Regions from separate parts of the Pseudogemmobacter sp. TB195 genome, predicted to be linked through region 2. Evidence: riboswitches for the same ligand, from Rfam matches in the RefSeq annotation. Region 2 holds a riboswitch; the other holds the start of a gene.
What was found. Region 2 has a riboswitch for cobalamin ahead of bluB (5,6-dimethylbenzimidazole synthase). Riboswitches for the same ligand answer to the same signal wherever they lie in the genome.

Region 1 (7,628 bases), on a different contig from region 2:
GATCTTCTTTTCCGCTCCCGGCTGGGATGAATATGAACCCTTCCTGCCCGCCGCGCTAAGGGCGGCCGGTATCAGCGCCGATATCGTTACCGAAGCGCATGACCCTGCGGCGATCGACTATATCCTCTATGCGCCCACCTCGCCTTTGCAGGATTTCGCCCCCTTCACCCGCGCCAAAGCGGTCATGTCGCTCTGGGCCGGGGTCGAGCGTATCGTGGGCAATCAAAGCCTTACCCAGCCGCTGACCCGGATGGTCGATCCGGGCCTGACCGAAAGCATGGTGGAATATGTCACGGGACACGTCTTGCGCCATCATCTCGGCATGGACCGCCATATCGTCAATCCAGGCCGGGTCTGGGACCACGCCTGCCCGCCCATCGCCCGCCAGCGCCCGGTCACCTTCCTTGGTCTGGGCGAGCTGGGCCTCACCTGTGCCCGCGCGCTCCAGGCCCTGAATTTCCCGGTCAAAGGCTGGAGCCGCAGCCCGAAATCCATCGCGGACCTCGCAACCTTTCATGGTGAGGCCGGCCTGCGGGAAGCGTTGCGCGATGCGCAGATCGTCATCACCCTGCTGCCCAACACGCCGGACACGCAGAATATCCTCAATGCAGACACGCTCGCGATGACGGCCCCGGGCGCCGTGGTCATCAACCCGGGGCGTGGCCCGCTGATTGACGATGCCGCGCTGATCGCGGCGCTGGATGCCGGCCAGATCTCGCATGCCACGCTGGATGTCTTCCGGGTCGAACCCCTGCCGCAGGACCACCCGTTCTGGGCGCATCCTAAGGTCACCATCACGCCGCATGTTGCCGCCGATACCCGCGCGGTGACCGCCTCACAGGTGATTGCCGAAAACATCCGCCGCGCAGAAACGGGCGAGCCCCTCCTCCATCTGGTGGACCGTATCCGGGGCTACTGAGGCCCTGCGACAGTTTCTCCCTTGATCAAAGAGGGGGAAATCTGCCACCTGAGCCGATGGACTGGATCAAAATCATTCATATTCTGGCCGTGATGGGCTGGATGACCTCGATCTTCGCGGTGCCGCGCGCGCTGATCTACTGGAAGCGCGAATGGGCCAGCCTTGGCGCTTTCGGACCGCTTGGCGATCTGACCCTGCGGCTCTATCGCTTTTCGGCCGGGCTGATGGTGATCGCCATTGCGACCGGGCTCTGGCTGGCTATCGGCTGGTGGGGGTTTGATCCCTGGCTGCATCTGAAGCTGAGCCTCGTCGCGTTTCTTGTGATCCATTACATCTGGACCGGCCGCATGGTCTGGCGCGCGCGGCGCGGCGAGTTCCGCGAAAGTGACCTGTTTCTGCGGATCTTCAACGAAATCAGCGTCTTTGCCGTAATCGCCATCCTCTGGGCCGTGGTGGTAAAGCCCTTCTGACGCAGGACCGACGTCACGCCGGCCCGCGGGGAGCCTGACCTCTGCGGCGCGAGATCCCGCAAGCTGTCTCAGACCCTGGCCCGGCACCTGGCACCTGGCACCGAATGGTGCCATTGCGCCAGGGTAAATGGCCAGGAACAGGACGGCCACCAGGTTCGCAACAGGCGGAAGAGGCCGTACGAAATCCGACCGCCCCCGCGACTGAGAGCGGAGAGACAATCCGATACCCCCCTGAGGCCCGGCAATCCCGGCCATGGGAAAGACCCGACCCGCAAGGCAGGGGACCGTCGCGGCATTCTGGCTCAACTGTCGGGCGTGGCGGGCAAGAGCATGAATGGACAATATCGCGCCACCGGCGGCCTCTGGCTGCACAGATACTGATTTGCATGACAGTGGCCCCTCCTGCGGCGCGACTGGCGCGGGTCCCTTTACCAGTGGCCCGACCGCCACATCACGAAAGGCTACGCCGCTGCGAACCGCCAACCTTGCGCCGGATCAAGCCTGCCCATTTCCTGCCCGGCAAGGGCAAGACCACGAGGATCACGCTTCCGGGCGAGGCCTGTCTGAGCTTTGTGACCACCATGGAATCCGATATTGTCAGCCTGCGTCTGCGCGCCCTGATGACAGCAGAGCTGCCCGGCCAGGGCATGGTGCCGGGCTTTTTCCTCTCCTGCCCGGCGCGGCATCTGCCCGAGAGGTCTTTCGACGGCCTGACCAGTGCGGCGGCACTTTTTCGCAAAGAAAGCGAATGCCTGGCCCTGATCGGTCAGGTCTTCGACGAACGCGCAGTTCGGCCAGGATATGCCCGAGGCCCTGCTGCAAGACCGGCACGTGGGGACACTTTGCCTGGATCATCTCGCCCAAAGCCCCGGCAACAGCCATGTGACGCTCAAGCGCAGCTGCCGGCGCGAAGCCGGCATGACACTGTTTGAATGCCTGCGCGATCTGCGGCTGGAACGCGCCGCCAATCTGATCCGGAGCAACCGCCGCTCGCTGCCCGAAGCCGCCTATGATTGAGGCGTTTCCGGCCCCGGCCATCTCAGCACCGCTTTTCACAAACACTTTGGCATGACCGCGCGCGACGTCGGCGGGCGGGGTGCAACCGGACCTGACGCTTTCGCGAGATGGAAGATCTGTTTGCCCCGACAGAGATCCGGCCTGCGGTTTCCTGCCAGTCGCAGCGGCAACGGATCTGCTGCGCGGACCGCCACGCCATTCCGCCGTTCCGCCCGACCATTGGAGCGAGTCTGCGCTGCACGCGTCAACGGCGGCGGCGGTGATCCCCGGTCTGACGGCGGCGCAAAACATCGCGCTGATGCTGCCCGGGCGGGCGAGGCCTGACATCCCCGAGACCCTCGCGCAACTGACGCTCGGCGCTGAGGCCGCTTCCCCCGCCTCGGGGCCGGGTGAGGAAGCCAGAGGCCTCGTCACGGCCCTGATCGCCGGGCAAAGGGCCAGGGCCCGCTTTGCCCTGGTCGTGATCAGCAATGATCGGAAGCAGCATTTTAGCCCAGTTTCGCGCTCAGCCGGGCGCCGGAGGGCGGGCCGCAGCCTGAAACGCATCACATTCCGGGCCTCAGATCAATTTCGACATAATTTGCCGCAGACAGAACAGTTTTTCACATAGCGCCTGCTCTGATCGCGTCAGATCAGGGTGCCACCATATCGGGAGGTCTGGAGGAGAATTGGGAAGCCGGACCGATGCCGGCGCTGCCCCCGCAACGGGTGCGGCGCTTCGTGGCATGGCGGGACCCACTGGCTGAAGGAGCGGCCGGGAAGGTGCCATTTCTGTTCGCGAAAGGGCACAGGCCAGACATCCGGAAACCAGCCCTGAGGCGGAAATCAGCGTGGCTGCGGCGGGCAGTCAGGAGCGCTTTGGCAGGTCCGCCCCGGACCATAGCCCGGCGTCTCCGATCACCCGGGGCAGCAAACAAACCAGCAGGAGGCCAGATTGGGCGCGCTTCACGACGATAGTTTTTCCACCCCGGACCAAAAGCCCGACGCCATTGCGCGGCTGATCGCGGAACACCGCCCGGGCCATGGCCTCGTTCGGGATTTCTACATGGATCCGGACGTCTTTGCCCGTGATATGGAGCGGGTGTTCCGCCGCCACTGGCACTGTCTGGCCCATGAAAGCGTGATCCCGAAGCCCGGCGATTTCGAGCTGTTCCGCCTTGGCGATGAACAGGTCATCCTGACACGCGACATGCAGGGCGAGGTGCATGGGCTCCTGAATTCCTGCCGCCATCGCGGTGCCGAGGTCTGCACCAAAGACAAGGGCAATGCGAAGATGTTCGTCTGCCCCTATCACGCCTGGACCTATACGCTGGACGGCGCTTTGCGCGCGGCCCGGCTGATGCCGAAGGATTTCGACCGCGCCGCACATGCGCTGAAAAAAGTACATGTGAAGGTGGTCGAAGGGCTGGTCTTCATCTCCTTCGCGAAAGACCCGCTGGATTTCACGCAAGTGGAGCAATCCCTGCACGCCAGTATCGGCCAATATGGCTGGGGCGCGGCAAAGGTCGCCCATCGCGAGACCTATCCGATTTCCGCGAACTGGAAGCTGGCGGTCGAGAATTATGTCGAATGCTATCACTGTGGCCCGGCGCATCCGGAATATTCGCAGACCCATGCGCTGGAGCAACCGCCCGAAGTGATCGCCGGTCTCAATGCCGCCATGGAGGAAAAGAGCTGCGCGCTCGGGCTTTCGGTGCTGTCGGGCAATCACTGGCAGAATTCATCCCGGGGCGGCGAGGCGGTCGATGTTTTCCGCTATGCGCTTTACGAGGGCGCCTCGACCGGGTCCGAAGATGGCTCCCCCCTCGCACCTTTGATGGGGCGCTTCACCGATTATGATGGCGGCGTGACCTCAATCCATCTCGGTGGCACCACATTTCTGGTCTGCTATCCCGATCACGGCATGATCTACCGTTTCATCCCGAAAACCCATGATACCTGCGAGATGGAACTGATCTGGCTGGTGAAAGACGGCGCAGAGGAAGGCGTCGATTACGATCTGAACCGCCTGACCTGGCTCTGGAAAGTCACGACCGAGGAAGACAAGAAGATCATCGAACACACCGCACGCGGCGTGAAATCGCATTACTTCGAGCCAGGCCCCATCGCACCGATGGAGTATAACGAGCTGCGCTATATCACCTGGTATCTCGACGAGATCAGCCGCGCCTGACACCTGACAAAATGAGGCCTCGGCTCTACCCGGGCCTCGTTTCGCTTGCCAGAAACGGGCCGCTGCCTCCCCGGCAGCAAACAGGGGGAAAGGGCATTCGGCAGCCCGCCCCCCCCCTCAGCGCTTCGCGCCCCGGCGGCCCTCGATCAGCCAGGCGGCGATGACCAGCCCGGCGGTCAGCACAAGCCAGGCCCAGCCCGGCAGCAAAGCCGCCAGCCGCACCTCGGTGGTCATCCAGGCCTCGCGGGGTGTGATACCGATCCAGCCGCGCCCCGTCACCGGTCGCCCCTCTGCCACCTGCCGCAGGTCAGGCAGGCCCGGCTCCAGCCGGGTCACCGACCCATAGGCCGGGCCGCCGGCGGATTTCGGCGCGATCACCGCATCGCCCGAGGCGATGGTTTCGACGAATTCGCGCGGGCTGGCCGGGCCGACGCCGATCACCCGCGTCAGATCGCCCTGTTCCAGCCGGTAAAGCCCGGCCTCGGGCGCCTGCCAGACCACCTGATACTTGCCCGGTGCCACCTGGATCATATCAAGGATCACCGGCTTCCCGGGCTCTCCCTCCACCGCACTGTCCTGTGCCGTGACAATCAGCGGCCCTGGCGGATCCTCGGACACCGTGCGCCGCGTGATGGTCAGTTCATTGCCTTTGGCGGTCGCCGTCAGCGCCTCTTCTTCAAGATCCGGCTCTTTCAGCATCCAATGTGCCAGCCGCCGCAAAAGCTCCAGCTGCGGCCCGCCGCCCTCATAACCGCGGCCCCAGAGCCAGGCATGATCCGAGGTCAGGACCGCGATCCGCCCCTCATCCACCCGGTCAAGCACCAGCAAAGGCGCACCATCCGGCCCCTCCATCACGGTCTGACCGGAAAGTTTCTCGACCTCCATAACCCGGAACCAGCGGCCCCAGCCCGGCTCGCCGTTTTCGCCCTGAGGCGCAAAACGGTCGAGGCCCTCGGTGACCGGATGGCGCTGGCCGAGTTCCGTGATCTTCGGGCGGAACCCGCCTTCGATGACCTGAGCGGTCGGCGCCACCGGCAGCACCTCGGCCAGAGGCGAGCGGTACAGGCTGTCGACCGCGCCGAATTCCGGCCCCGAGGCCACCAGAACCGTGCCGCCCTCGCGGATATAGCGGACGACATTGTCGATGTAAGACATCGGAAGAATGCCGCGCATCCGATAGCGGTCAAAGATGATCAGGTCGAATTCGTCAATCTTTTCGATAAACAGCTCGCGCGTCGGAAAAGCGATCAGCGACAGCTCATCCACCGGCACGCCATCCTGTTTCTCCGGCGGGCGCAGAATGGTGAAATGCACGAGATCGACGCTGGCATCTGATTTCAACAGGTTGCGCCAGACGCGTTCCCCGGCATGAGGCTCGCCCGAAACAAGCAACACGCGCAGCCGGTCGCGCACGCCGTTGATCTGCACCACGGCGGTATTGTTGCGCTCGGTCAGCTCGCCGGGGGTCGGGCCGATGGCGAATTGCAGCACATTCAGCCCGCCATGCGGCAGCACGACCGGCAGTTCCAGATCCTCGCCCACCGGCACCGAATAGGTCTGCGGCGCATCGGCATCGACCGCGATGGTCAGATCGGCGAATTGCGGCACATCCGGCGGCACCAGACCCTGATCCTCGATCCTGAGCTTCAGCTTGAATTCCTCGCCGATGATCGCGAAGGCCGGCGCGTTCTGCACCACAAGGCGGCGGTCCCAGTCGGCCGCTTCGCCGGTCAGCAGCAGATGGAACGGCGCGGGCAGATCGGGGCGCATCTCAAGGTCATGCACCCGCCCGTCCGAGATCAGGATCACCGCGGCCACCCGGGCACGGGGTTCCTCGGCCAGGGCCTCCGACATGGCGGTCATCGCCAGCGTGCCGGTATTGTCGGCGCCATCGGTGATGTGTTTCACCCGCAGCTCGGTATTGTCCAGCGCAGCGACCTGGGCCTCCACCCGCGTCAGCGCGCGCCGCGTCTGATCGGCCCGCGCGCCAAGACCCTGGCTCGCGCTGTCATCCACCAGGACGATTACAATGTCCGAAAGGTTCTGCCGGTCCTCGCTTTGCAGCCCCGGCCCGGCCAGCGCCGCCAGAAGCGCAGCCAGCCCAAGCCCGCGCAAAAACCAGCCGGGCAAGCCCCGCCAGAGCGCCAGCGCCAGCATCAGAAGCGTCACGCCGCCAAGCGCCCATAAAAGCGGCCAGGGCACCAGCGGATCGAAGACAAGATGCGCCGTCATCGCGCCGTTCATTGGCCGAGCCTTTCAAGAAGCGCAGGCACATGGACCTGGTCGGATTTATAATTGCCTGTCAAAACATGCATGATCAGATTGACGCCGAACCGCCAGGCCAGCTCGCGCTGTTGTTCGCCCGCCGCCCCCCGGCCCACCGGCAAAAGCGGCACGCCGTTTTCATCGGTGGCCCAGGCCGCCGCCCAGTCATTGCCGCCGATCACCACCGGCGTCACCCCGTCATTGAGGTTGCGAAACGGCACGCCCTCTTCCTGACCGGCATCTGCGGGGGCCGCCTCGACCCAGATCGTGCCCTCGGCCCAGCGGCCCGGGAAGCTTTGCAACAGATAGAAGGTGCGGGTCAGAACATGGTCTTCGGGCACCGGCTCCAGCGCCGGGATATCCAGACCGGCGGCGATCCGTTGCAGCGCCTGGCCTTCCGGAGTGCCGCCGCCAAAGGCCGCGATATTGGCGTCACGGGTGTCGAACAGGATCATACCGCCGGTGCGCAGAAACTGGTTCAGTTTCGCATAGGCCGCGTCCGACGGCGTAGGCGCATCTGCCGTAACCGGCCAGTAAAGGAAGGGGAAAAACGCAAGCTCATCAGCCTCGAGATCAATCCCGGTCGGATATTCCGGCTCGATCGAGGTGCGCTCCCAGAGACGGTCGCCAAGCCCGACAAGGCCGAATTCAGAGGTCTCGTCGATCTGCGAATCGCCGGTTTTCACATAGGCCAGCGAGACGCCCGAGGTGGAGCGGATCGCGAAGTCATCGCCGGGTTGCGGCGTGTCAGGCGGCGCGCTGTCGGTGGTCTGTGCGGCCTCGG
Region 2 (7,628 bases):
TGTAATCGGCAACAGATTTCTTGCCTGCCGATATTGCAGTCTTCGGCCTATACCCGGGGGCCGAAGAAGACGGGAAAAGGTCCAGACCCGCGCTGGAAGGCAGGTGGCTCGCTGTCGCATGACCAGCAATCCCCTGTTTTGCAGTGTCAGCCGTCTGTTCAGGACGGATCACCGCTGTCGGGCAGATCCGGAATGCCAGTTCAGCGGCCTGCTGAGAGTTCGGGTTATCGCATGTCAGAGCATAAGGTCCGGGTCATAAGCGATGGGGTTTCGGGATTTCATCGCGCCGGTCTCTGCCGCCGCTTGCGCCCGGTCAGGTGTGGTCCTATATTCCTTCTTGTCCGGGGCAACCCGGACTATGGCGATAAACGCACCTGTAATAGGCGGCTCGGACCCGGGGGCGGTACCCGGCGGCTCCACCAAATCTCCCGTTCATTGCGGGCGTGTGGGGCCGAAACAGGATCGACGGACGTTCAAAGAGGCCAGCTTTCGCTCGGTAAGGTACCACCGTTATCGGTCCATGATCACAGTTGCCAATGACAACAGTGCTCCGGTGGCGATGGCTGCGTAAGCAGCTCTCAATACCAAACCTAAGTCCTTGCGCTTAGCCGCGTAAGGCGGGGTTCGCAGGTACCTGGCAACAGAAACCTGCACCTTCCCCCGCTTCAGTCCGATCACCTGTGCCTCAGGTCGTAAGGACCTGCTTCGCGACCGCGATTATGGTGGCTTTCACCATCATCGCCGTTCGGATACCGCCATACATGGGCCGCCGGTATCCGTTACGGTATTGCTAAGGCTTTTCCCGCCAGAGCAGCCGCGCTATGGCAATGAGGCCTCGCCCCGGCGCCTGATCCGGTCCCGGCGGGCAAATTGCCAGAGAGGCATTCCCGAAAGGCATTGCTGTGAAACGGCACCGTCATATTCTGCATCCGCTGCAATCGGCGCGGGTCATTCTGGGGCATCGGCGATCTGCCGGGGCGGATCTGCTGCTGGCCACGGTCATCGCCTTCACCGCCGGCGCCGCCAATGCGGGCGGCTTCTTCGCGCTTGGCCAATATACCTCGCATGTGACCGGCTACCTGTCGCAGCTGGCCGATCACCTGGTGGTGGCCGAATGGTGGATCTGCCTGGTCGCATTGATCGCCATCGGCGCCTTTGTCAGCGGCGCGGCCTTTTGTTCGGCGCTGATCCACTGGGCGCGGCTGCATCTGCCGGGTCGCCAATATGCGGTGAGCGTGGCGGTGCAGGGCGTTTGCCTGATGCTGTTTGCCACCGGCGGCTGGTTTGAAAGCGCGGCCTGGCGGCTCTGGTGCATGGCGTGCCTCTGTTTCACCATGGGAATGCAGAACGCCACCGTGACCAAGATCTCGGGCGGCAGGCTGCGCGCCACCCATGCCACGGCGATGATCACCGATATAGGCATCGGTCTCGGCCGCGCCCTGTATCGCCGCCATGCACCCGACGCAGTCCACAGGGTTGACTGGCACCGGATGCGGCTGATGGCGCAGCTGGTTCTCACCTTCTTTCTGGGCGGGGTGACCGGGGCGCTTGGCTATGCGCGGATCGGGTTCGGGTTCTCACTGCCGTTGGGATGCCTGTTGCTGGCGATGGCGCTGCCGGCACTCTGGAGCTGCCGGCGCAGCTGAGGACGGGCCTCAGCTGCATTGCGAAAAGCCGCAACTGGCGCAGATCAGGCAGCCCTCTTCCCTGCGCAGATCAAAGGATCCGCAACTGGGGCAGATGGCCTGAAGTCCGGGCTCTCCGGCCCTGGTTCCCATCCCGCTCCCGGGGGCCTCGGCCGGCGGCAGGGCGCCTGGGTCGGATTGCAGCCCCATGCCTTCGCCCGCGATGAAGCCGGTCGCGATCAGGTGGCGTTCGATCACACCGCCGATCGCCGCGAGGATCGAGGGGATATAGCGCCCGTCAATCCAGGCGCCCCCCCTCGGGTCGAACACCGCCTTCAGCTCGCCCACCACGAAAGACACATCGCCCCCCCGCCGGAACACCGCCGAGATCATCCGCGTCAGCGCCACCGTCCAGGCGAAATGCTCCATGTTTTTCGAGTTTATGAAGACCTCGAAGGGGCGGCGGCGCCCGCCCGAGACAATATCATTGACGGTGATGTAAAGCGCATGTTCCGAGCCCGGCCAGCGGATCTTATAGGTCTCGCCCGAAAGCGTGGCGGGGCGCGGCAGCGGCGCATCCCGGGGCGTCTCGCTGTCCCCGGGGGCGGGCGCGACGCTCAGCACAGATCCGGTTACGGCATTGGGCCGGTAAGTGGTGCAGCCCTTGCAGCCCATATCCCAGGCGGCGAGATAGACATCGCGGAAGGCCTCGAACGGGATATCCGCCGGGCAGTTGATCGTCTTCGAGATCGAGCTGTCGATATGGCGCTGCGCCGCCGCCTGCATCCGCAGATGATCCATCGGCGCCAGCTCCTGCGCGGTCACGAAATGCGCGGGCAGGGGCGCGTCACCATGCAGCGCGCGCCAGCGCATCAGGGCGTAATCCCCGACCTCTTCCTCGCGCGCGCTGCCATCCTTTTGCAGCACCCTGCGCCTTGTGCTCCAGGCAAAGACCGGCTCGATCCCCGAAGACACATTGCCCGCATAAAGCGAGATTGTCCCCGTGGGCGCGATGGAGGTCACCAGCGCATTGCGGATGCCATGGCTGCGGATGGCATCGCGGATATCCCCGTCCATCGCCGCCATGGTGCCGCCTCTGAGGAAGGCCTCAGCCTCGAACAGCGGGAAGGGGCCGCGTTCCTTCGCGAGATCCACCGAGGCAAGGTAAGCCGCCCGTGACAGCGCTTTGAGCCAGGCATCGGTCTGGGCCACCGCCTCATCCGCGCCATAGCGCAGCCCGCACATCAAAAGCGCATCGGCAAGCCCGGTGACGCCAAGGCCGATCCGCCGCTTGGCCCGTGCCTCGGCCTCTTGTTTAGGCAGGGGAAAACGCGACTGGTCGATCACATTATCCAGCATCCGCACGGCGGTCGCGACAAGATCGGCAAGCTCATCGCCCGCGATCCGGGCCGCTTCGGTGAAAGGGTCCCGCACCAGGGCTGCGAGGTTGACCGACCCGAGCAGGCAGGCGCCATAGGGCGGCAGCGGCTGTTCGCCGCAAGGGTTGGTGGCGCTGATCACCTCGGCGTAATGGACGTTGTTCATCTGGTTGATGCGGTCGATGAAGATCACGCCCGGCTCGGCATAATCATAGGTCGCGCGCATGATCCGGTCCCAGAGCGCGCGGGCGGGCAGGCTGTGATAAACCCTGCCGCCAAAGACCAGATCCCAGTTTTGATCCGCGTTCACCGCTGCCATGAAAGCATCGGTGATCAGCACCGAAAGATTGAACATCCTCAGCCGTGCCGCATCCTGTTTGGCGCTGATAAAGTCAAGGATATCAGGGTGATCGCAGCGCAGGACCGCCATCATCGCGCCGCGCCGCGCGCCGGCGGACATGATGGTGCGGCACATCGCGTCCCAGACATCCATGAAAGACAAAGGCCCCGAAGCATCCGCCGCCACAGACGCCACCAATGCGCCTTTCGGCCGGATGGTCGAGAAATCATAGCCGATGCCGCCGCCCTGTTGCAGCGTCAGTGCGGCCTCTTTCAGGGCCTGAAAAATCCCCTCCATCGAATCGGGGATCGTGCCCATGACGAAACAGTTGAACAGCGTGACGGCGCGATCGGTGCCGGCCCCGGCCAGGATGCGACCGGCGGGCAGAAAGCGGAAGCCTTCCAGCGTCGACATGAACCGGGGCTCAGCGGCTGCGGGATCGGGCTCGTCCACCGCAAGGGCGCGGGCGACACGGCGCCAGCTGTCGGCGACCGTCAGGTCAATGGGTGTGCCATCCGCGTTCTTCAGCCGGTATTTCATATCCCAGATCCGGGCCGCGATGGGGGTGGCAAACCCATCCTGCGCGACAGACCCGTCCTGAGCAGCGGGGCCGGTCAGGCGGTCGGCGGCGTCAGCATCGGGTGCAGTATCGGGCAAGGTGCAGACCCTCCGGCAAAGAGGGCCGTCAGCGGCGCGAGGACTGGGCCAGCATTTGCGCCGGATCCGGCCAGAGCCACAGGATAGGGAGGCGGAGGCCATCGGTCAATCTTGCGGCGGCGGGGCAGGCGCCTATGATCCGGCCATGGGATTCGTGAATATACTCAAGCTTTGTGTCGGTGCCGAAAGCATCGGGGATCTTGCGACCTGGCAAGAGGAAAATGCGGCGCGCTGGCCTGCGGGGCAGGCGGTACATGTCACCCGCATGTGGCCCAAACGCGAGGCCGAGGTGCTGGCGGGCGGCTCGCTTTACTGGGTGATCAAGGGGGTGATCCTCTGCCGGCAGCGCATCACCGCGCTGGAACGGGTCGAGACCGGTGATGGCATCAGCCGCTGCGCCATCGTGATGGACCGCGAGATCATCCGCACCGAATCCGCGCCGCGCCGCCCGTTTCAGGGCTGGCGCTATATCGGCCCGGAGGACGTGCCGCGCGACCTGACGCTGGGCCGGGACGGCGATGACAGCCTGCCGCCGGACCTGGAACGCGCTTTGGCCGAGATCGGCCTGCGCTGACGCGTTTTGCGCATCTGGCCCGATCTGAACTCCCCGCTCTGAACTGCCGACCGGTGCCGGTTCAGAGCGGCCATTTCAGATGCGGGTGATCAGCCGCGACCGCGGGTGAAGCGGCCTTCGATGGTGGCGCCGCTCTCGATCACCAGGGTGTCATAAGTGATATCGGCGGTCACCTGGGCGGTGGCGCGCATGATGAAATGCTGGCTGTCGACTTTGCCGTCGAGACGGCCATGCACCTCGACCGATTTCGCGCTGACCGAGCCGGAGATGCGGCCATGCTGCCCGACCGCCAGCGCGTCGGCGGTGATATTGCCATCGACCTCGCCCAGAACCTCAAGCGCGCCGGTCGAGCTGATCTCGCCGGTGATCTTCAGGTCAGAGCCCAGCACAGAACGGGTCGCATTGCTGCGGCTGGCGCCGGATGAAGGCGTGGTCGCCTGGGAGCCAGCCTGTCCGGGCTCGCCATTCGGAGCGGCAGTTTTCGAGAACATTGGGGGATCTTTCTGAAAGCGTCTCGAGGGCGATAAGGCGGAATTGCGGCGCGAGGGTCAAGTGGACTGCGACCGCCGAGGCCGGGGAAAGCCGGTTTTCTGCCGAAACTTAATGATCACGACGGGACGGGGCGGCGTCCGGCATCCTAAAGCCGGTGAAAAGGCGCATGAAACAGAGAGACGCGCTCTTTGGGGGCGGGGCCTCCTGTCTGGTGCGGGCGGCGATGCCGGCCGGGGGCGGATCGCAAGGCGCATCCTGTCGCTGCGAATCAGGGGGCGGCGCGGTTGCGTTCTGGCCGGACTTCTCTGATAGTGACGCTGTCTGGTGCTCTCCGGCCCGGGCAAGGGCGCTGACCCTGTGCCGCCCCTGGCCGGAGGGATAATCGGGAAGGCGGTGCAAATCCGCCGCGTGCCCAACGCTGTAAGGTGGACCGCTTTTGCGGACCGGGCGGCAGATGCCACTGGCTTTGGCCGGGAAGGCGCCGTTTCGGGATGAAACCGAGCCAGAAGACCGGCCAGACCAGAACGGCCCCGGCTGCGCGGACGGCAGCAGGGGCGCCGGTTTGCCTGACAGGGGAAATGTCATGCCGATAGAACTGCCGCTCGCGGCCCGTTGCGATCACGCTCCTGCCGAACAGCTCCCTTCCGATCCACTTGGCTCAGATCCGGGCACTTCCGGTCCTGACCTGCGCGCGCCCGGCACCGCCGCTGCCTTTTCGGCAGAGGAACGCGCCGCCGTCTACCGCGCGATCTTTGAGCGGCGCGATGTGCGGGGCCAGTTCCTGCCCGATCCGCTCAGCGAGGATCTGCTGCTCCGGCTCCTGGCGGCGGCCCATGCCGCGCCTTCGGTCGGGCTCTCTCAGCCGTGGAATTTCATCCTGATCCGCGATGAGGGCGTGCGAGCCGAGATCCGTGACGCTTTCGAGGCCGCCAATACCGAGGCGGCGGCGATGTTCGGCGAGGGGCGGCGCGCGCTTTATTCGCAGCTCAAGCTCCAGGGGATCTCCGAGGCGCCGCTTTGCCTGTGCGTCACCTGTGATCGCACACGTGGCGGTCCGGTGGTGCTGGGGCGCACCCATGATGCCGCGACCGACCTCTATTCCACGGTTTGCGCGGTGCAGAACCTCTGGCTCGCCGCGCGGGCCGAGGGGATCGGTGTCGGCTGGGTCAGCATCTTCCGCGAAGGTGATCTGAAGCGCATCCTGCATCTGCCCGATGATGTGGTGCCGGTGGCGCTCCTGTGCCTTGGTCATGTGCGCGACCTCTATGACCGGCCGGAGCTCGAGGTCCGGGGCTGGGGGCAGCGTCACCGGCTGGAAGACATGGTCTTCGCCGACCGCTGGCAGGGGCGCTGAGGACCTGCCGCTGCCGTCCCGCGCAATGCCGGAAGAGGCCGCCGCCACGGGCAGAGGGCCGTCGTCGCGGCGAAGGCTGGCAATGACCAGTGATCGGGAGAATGACGGCCCGTCAGCCACAGAAGGATAACATTGATTCCCCCCGCAGTGTTCCGGTCTGCGACCCGACTTGATCCGGTTCAGGCAGCAGCAGAGGGACTGCCTGTCCCGGCGGTGCTTGTCCTGCGGCCCGGGGGACCGCAGGTGTGGCACAGACGAAGGCGCCGGCGACATCGTGCCGCCGGCGTCAGGCCAAAGGGCAGGTCGGGCTGGCTCAGCGCAGCATCGCAGCGGTATTGCCGCCATCGACGGTGATCACCGCCCCGGTCGAGGTGCGGGCGCGGATCAGCGCCAGCGCGGCCTGGGCCACATCTTCGGCGGTGACTTCGCGATGCAGCAGGTTGCCGCGCATATAGACCTCGGGCGTGACGCCCCGGGCGCGGGCGCGCTCTTCGATCATCTGGTCGGTCATCAGCCCGGTGCGGATCCGGTCCGGATTGACCGCATTCGAGGTGATGCCATCCGCCGCATGTTCCACCGCATATTGCTTCATCAAGGCCATCAGGGCGGCTTTCGACGTGCCATAGGGGCCGAAGTCCGGACCCGGGTTCACCGCCTGTTTCGAGACGTTGAACAAGAGCGCGCCGCCGGTGCCCTGGGCCTGCATCACCCGCACCACCGCGCGGGCAACATAGTGGTGACCCCAGAAATTCAGCTCGAAGGCAGCGCGGAAATCGGCATCCGACACGTCGAGAAGCGCGCCCTGCCAGGCCGCCCCGGCATTCGAGACGAGGATATCAACGCCGCCAAAGCGCAGCGCCACCTGCGCAATCGCCGCATCGACCGCGACCGCATCGGTCAGATCGCAGCCGATGCCGATGCCGCCCAGCCGCGTCGCCGCCTCTGCGGCCTTGTCGGCGTCAATATCCAGCAGTGCAATCTCGGCACCTTCGGCGCGAAGCGCCTCGGCCATGGCAAGGCCCAGACCACCGGCGCCGCCGGTGATCACCGCGACCTGGCGGGTCAGCGGCTTTTCGGCGACCTTTTTCAGCTTCACCTGTTCCAGCGACCAGTATTCCAGATCAAAAAGGTCTTCCTCGGGCAGAGCCTCAAAAGCGTCGATCCCTTCGGCACCCCGGATCACCTGGATCGTCGCCTCGGCGACATC

Region 1: it holds a riboswitch for cobalamin, as region 2 does, so the genes downstream of both, AC4FS3_RS12505 (aromatic ring-hydroxylating oxygenase subunit alpha) here and bluB (5,6-dimethylbenzimidazole synthase) in region 2, are expected to answer to the same signal.

Annotation. Positions count from the first base shown of each region.
Region 1 covers NZ_JBZEGG010000011.1:11,835-19,462, reverse strand. The annotation lists gene AC4FS3_RS12520 (2-hydroxyacid dehydrogenase) at 1-919, shown strand, start outside; gene AC4FS3_RS12515 (CopD family protein) at 976-1,389, shown strand; gene AC4FS3_RS12510 (hypothetical protein) at 1,875-2,321, shown strand; cobalamin riboswitch at 3,025-3,236, shown strand; gene AC4FS3_RS12505 (aromatic ring-hydroxylating oxygenase subunit alpha) at 3,341-4,579, shown strand; gene AC4FS3_RS12500 (hypothetical protein) at 4,697-6,811, opposite strand; gene AC4FS3_RS12495 (DUF4159 domain-containing protein) at 6,820-7,628, opposite strand, start outside.
Region 2 covers NZ_JBZEGG010000002.1:158,611-166,238, reverse strand. The annotation lists RNA gene ssrA (transfer-messenger RNA) at 300-655, shown strand; gene AC4FS3_RS03815 (YoaK family protein) at 903-1,646, shown strand; gene AC4FS3_RS03810 (adenosylcobalamin-dependent ribonucleoside-diphosphate reductase) at 1,656-3,962, opposite strand; gene AC4FS3_RS03805 (DUF1489 family protein) at 4,147-4,575, shown strand; gene AC4FS3_RS03800 (bactofilin family protein) at 4,665-5,066, opposite strand; cobalamin riboswitch at 5,387-5,587, shown strand; gene bluB (5,6-dimethylbenzimidazole synthase) at 5,651-6,421, shown strand; gene AC4FS3_RS03790 (bifunctional aldolase/short-chain dehydrogenase) at 6,735-7,628, opposite strand, start outside.